2 regions of the Aminobacter sp. BE322 genome follow, and region 2 is predicted to be linked to the other one. Evidence: riboswitches for the same ligand, from Rfam matches in the RefSeq annotation. Region 2 holds a riboswitch; the other holds the start of a gene.
The links. Region 2 has a riboswitch for thiamine pyrophosphate ahead of thiB (thiamine ABC transporter substrate binding subunit). Riboswitches for the same ligand answer to the same signal wherever they lie in the genome.
Positions count from the first base shown of each region.

Region 1 (2,445 bases), on a different contig from region 2:
GTCGCCCAGCGGCCAGGCGTCGGACTCGGTCTTGGGCCGGTAGGCGGAAGGATCGTCGGAGGTGGAGTGCGCGCCGACGCGGTAGGTGACGTATTCGACCAGCGTCGGGCCGAGGTTCAGGCGAGCCCGCTCGGTCGCCCATTTCGCCACCGCATGGACGGCGAGATAGTCGTTGCCGTCGACGCGCAGCGCCGGGATGCCGAAGCCGAGGCCACGTGCCGCAAAGGTGCCGGAGCCGCCGCGGGCGATACCCTGGAAGGTCGAGATCGCCCACTGGTTGTTGACGATGTTGAGGACGACGGGCGCCTTGTAGGTCGAGGCGAAGACGAGTGCGGCGTGGAAGTCGCTCTCGGCGGTGGCGCCGTCGCCGACCCAGCCGACGGCGATCTTGGTGTCACCCTTGATCGCCGATGCCATCGCCCAGCCGACAGCCTGTATGTACTGTGTGGTCAGGTTGCCGGAGATCGAGAAGAAGCCGTAGTCCTTGGCCGAATACATGATCGGCAACTGGCGGCCCTTCAGCGGATCCTTCTCGTTGGAATAGATCTGGTTCATCATGTCGACCATCGGGTAGCCGCCCGCAATCAGCAGGCCGGCCTGGCGATAGGTCGGGAAGTTCATGTCTCCCTGGATCAGCGCCTTGCGGAAGGCGCAGCTCACCGCCTCCTCGCCCATATGCTGCATGTAGAACGAGGTCTTGCCCTGGCGCTGGGCCATCTGCATGCGCGCATCGAAGGTGCGCAGCGTCACCATGTGGCGCAGGCCGTCGAGCTGTTCCTCGTCGGTCAGCGTGCCGGCCCATGGCCCCACCGCATCGCCCTCGCGGTTGAGCACGCGGATGATCGAATAGGCGAGGTCGCGGATCGTCCTGGGGTCGACGTCGATCGGCGGCCGGTCGACCGATCCGGCCTTCGGGATCGGCACGTTGGAGAAGTCGGGCGTACCGCCCGGCCGCACTTCGGGCTCGGGCACGTGGAACTTGAGCGGCGAGGGATTGTCCGTCACGGATGTTCCTCCTGTCTCCTGCGGGCCGAACGTCCTCCCGGACACCGCAAGCACCAGACAATTTATGTCAGCGATGCTGACCTATTATCTGATCATCATCGGAACCGCAATGGGGTCCCGACATCGGCGACTTTGGCATTCTCTCGCCCTCTGCGAAAGGCCGTTGACAGCACCTACGTTCCGCCTCCATGCTTAAGGCTCACCAGGGGGGTCCCGACAAGGGGCTGAGATTCTGCTGGCTTCGCGCAGCGCAGTGACCCGTTGAACCTGATCCAGTTCATACTGGCGTAGGGACGGTGCGAGGCGCAGCAAGCCGGTTCTCCGGCTCAGGCATTCGGGCTCATCCATGCCCGAGGTCCCCAGGCCAAACCTCTCCTCCTCCTCATCGCATGGACTGGGTCTCCTGCAGAAGAAGGAGGCTCACTCATGAATGCCCATACCCCTACCGTCACCGTCGGCGAACTGCCCGCCTCGAAGAAGGTCTACAAACCGGGCAAGATCCATCCCGACATCCGCGTGCCGATGCGCGAAATCTCGGTCCACCCCAGCGCCGGCGAGCCGCCCGTCACCGTCTACGATTCGTCCGGCCCCTACACCGACACGAGCGTGAAGACCGACATCGAGCGCGGCCTGCCAAGGCTGCGCGAGGACTGGATCCTCGCCCGCGGCGATGTCGAGCGCTACGAGGGCCGCGCGGTCAAGGACGAGGACAACGGCTTCGTTTCAGCCGAGCGCCTGACGCCGGAATTCCCGGTCCGCAACGCCCCGCTGCGCGCCACCGGCGGCCGTGCCGTCACCCAGCTCGCCTATGCGCGGGCCGGCATCGTCACCCCGGAGATGGAGTTCGTGGCCATCCGCGAAAACCTCGGCCGCGAGCAGATCCGGGCCAAGCTCCAGCGCGACGGCGAGAGCTTCGGCGCCGCCATTCCCGATTTCGTCACGCCCGAATTCGTCCGCGACGAGGTCGCCCGCGGCCGCGCCATCATCCCCTCCAACATCAACCACCCCGAGAGCGAGCCGATGATCATCGGCCGCAATTTCCTGGTGAAGATCAACGCCAACATCGGCAACTCCGCCGTCACCTCGTCGATGGCCGAGGAGGTCGAGAAGATGGTGTGGGCGACGCGCTGGGGTGGCGACACGGTGATGGACCTGTCCACCGGGCGCAACATCCACAACATCCGCGACTGGATCGTCCGCAACGCGCCGGTGCCGATCGGTACCGTGCCGCTCTACCAGGCGCTCGAAAAGGTCGGCGGCATTGCCGAGAACCTGACCTGGGAGGTGTTCCGCGACACCCTCATCGAGCAGGCCGAGCAGGGCGTCGACTACTTCACCATCCACGCCGGCGTGCGGCTCGCCTACATCCACCTGACCGTCGACCGCGTCACCGGCATCGTCTCGCGCGGCGGCTCGATCATGGCCAAGTGGTGCCTGCAC
Region 1 covers NZ_JBNPXB010000005.1:152,225-154,669, forward strand. The annotation lists gene J2X50_RS10315 (3-methyl-2-oxobutanoate dehydrogenase (2-methylpropanoyl-transferring) subunit alpha) at 1-1,005, opposite strand, end outside; TPP riboswitch at 1,200-1,317, shown strand; gene thiC (phosphomethylpyrimidine synthase ThiC) at 1,432-2,445, shown strand, end outside.
Region 1: it holds a riboswitch for thiamine pyrophosphate, as region 2 does, so the genes downstream of both, thiC (phosphomethylpyrimidine synthase ThiC) here and thiB (thiamine ABC transporter substrate binding subunit) in region 2, are expected to answer to the same signal.

Region 2 (2,445 bases):
TGTCATACCCCCCTCTGGCCTGCCGGCCATCTCCCCCACAAGGGGGGAGATTGGCAGCTTCAACGCCCGCCCACTTTCGCCAGCCATGACAGTTGGCGCAGGCCATGCCACAGCCAATCTCCCCCCTTGTGGGGGAGATGGCCGGCAGGCCAGAGGGGGGTGTTGAAGCGCGGCCACGTTCCAGCCTTACGAGCTTACCTGCTCATCACGCCGAGCCACTCGTCGACCCAGGCCTTGCGGTTGGCGGCGACTTCGTCGGCGCTGAAGATGAGCGTCTTCGACGGCTTCACCAGTCTGTCGAAGGCGGGGTTGAGCGGCTTGTCGGTCTTGCCCGCCGGCAGCATCCAGTTGGTCTCCGGCACCACGTCCTGGAAGCCGGGCCCGGTCATGAAGGCCATGAACTTTTCCGACAGCGGGTTCTTGGCGCCCGTGGTGGTGATGCCGGCGACCTCGATCTGGAGATAGTGGCCTTCCTCGAAGGATGCGGCCTGGTAGCGCTCGGTGTTCTCGGCGACCATGTGGTAGGCGGGCGACGTCGTGTAGGACAGCACCATCGGCGCCTCGCCCTTGGTGAACAGGCCATAGGCCTCGCTCCAGCCCGGGGTGACGGTCAGGACGCGGCCCTTGAGCTTGGCCCAGGCCTCGGGTGCCTTGTCGCCATAGACCGACTTGACCCAGAGCAGCAGGCCGAGGCCCGGCGTCGAGGTGCGCGGATCCTGGATGGCGATCTTTTCCTCGGGATTGCCCTCGACCAGCTCCTTCAGGCTCTTGGGCGGGGTCTTCAGCTTCTCGGTGTCGTAGACCACGGCGAAGTAGCCGTAATCGTAGGGCACGAAGGTGTCGTCCTTCCAGTCGCCCGGCACCTTGATGTCGTCGCCGACGGTGCCGTGCGGCACGAACAGGCCGGTCGCCTTGGCCTCGGCGGTCAGGTTGGTGTCGAGGCCGAGCACGATGTCGGCCTTGGTCGAGGCCCCTTCGAGCTTGACGCGGTTGAGCAGCGCCACGCCGTCGGCCACCGAGACGAAATCGACCGTGCAGGCGCATTCGGCCTCGAAGGCCTTCTTCACCTGCGGGCCGGGGCCCCATTCGGCGGTGAAGCTCTCGTAGGTGTAGATGGTGAGCTTGTCTTCGGCCAAAGCCGGGAAAGCAGAGGCGGCAAGCGCCAGGGCGGATGTCAGCGACAGGATCAGCGAGCGCATCGGCGCCTCCTTCATTGGTGTTGAAAGGGAATTTGAAGCGCCGGGCGTCCGAAGCATCTAATCCCTCCGCCGGTACAAACCGGATCAGGTTCGGCGGGTTGGCCGGAACTTTCCATGCCTCTCAGCCGGCCCGCTTGCGCGCGACAGGCACCCCGTTAGAGCGATCCAAGAAATAGAGCCGGCGAAGGGGTGGTGCAAGCGCAAGTTTCAGGCATGCGCGGCGGCCTTCCGTTTCGGCTGCCGGGCTGGTAATGGCCACGGCATGAGCCGGTTCACCATCCTCCTCGGCGGCGAGGTCTTTCGCACGCCGCGCCTCGACAACCAGGTCGCGGGCAGCCGCGTGATCGCGGCCGATTCCGGCATCCGCCATGCGGCCGTGCTCGACCTGGTCCCGGAACTCTGGCTGGGCGACTTCGATTCCGTGCCGGCCGATCTCGATGCCCGCCTGGCCGGCCTGCCGCGCGAGACCTTTCCGGCCGACAAGGACAAGACCGACGGCGAGTTGGCCATCGCCGCGGCACTTGATCGTGGCGCCACCTCGCTGGTTCTCGCCGGCGCCTTTGGCGGCCCGCGCGCCGACCATGCCTTCCTGCATCTGGCGCTGGCGCTCAGGCTTGCGGAAGCCGGTACGGAGGTGCTGCTCACCAGCGGCCGCCAGGAGGGCGTGCCTTTGCTCCCCGGTGCCGCCGACTTCGACTATGAAAATGGCACGTTGTTTTCCGTGCTCGCCTTCTCCGCGCTCTCCGGCCTCTCCGAAGAGGGCGCCAAATGGCCTCTCGACAAGGTCGAGGTGCCGTTCGGTTCCTCGCTGACCTTGTCGAACGAAGTTCGCGGGCGGCTCAGCATATCGCTGGCCGACGGACGCGCCTTGCTTCTCGCACATCCCTTTCCCGCCTCGGAATTCTGAAAAATGGCGCCACCGCTCCTCAATCTCGACGGCATCCGCCTGACCTTCGGCGGCGTGCCGCTGCTCGACGGGGCGGCGCTCTCCGCCTCGGCCGGTGACAAGATCGCGCTCGTCGGCCGCAACGGTTCGGGCAAGTCGACGCTGCTCAAGATCGCCGCAGGCCTGGTCGAGCCGACCGACGGCGAGGTGTTCCGCCAGCCTTCGGCGACCATCCGCTATCTGCCGCAGGCGCCCGACATGGACGGTTTTGCCAGCGTCCGCGCCTATGTCGAGGCAGGCTTGGGACCGGCCGACGACCCGCATCGCGCCACCTACCTGCTCGATCACCTCGGCCTCACC
Region 2 covers NZ_JBNPXB010000004.1:266,334-268,778, forward strand. The annotation lists gene thiB (thiamine ABC transporter substrate binding subunit) at 195-1,199, opposite strand; TPP riboswitch at 1,244-1,364, opposite strand; gene J2X50_RS09375 (thiamine diphosphokinase) at 1,462-2,106, shown strand; gene J2X50_RS09380 (ABC-F family ATP-binding cassette domain-containing protein) at 2,110-2,445, shown strand, end outside.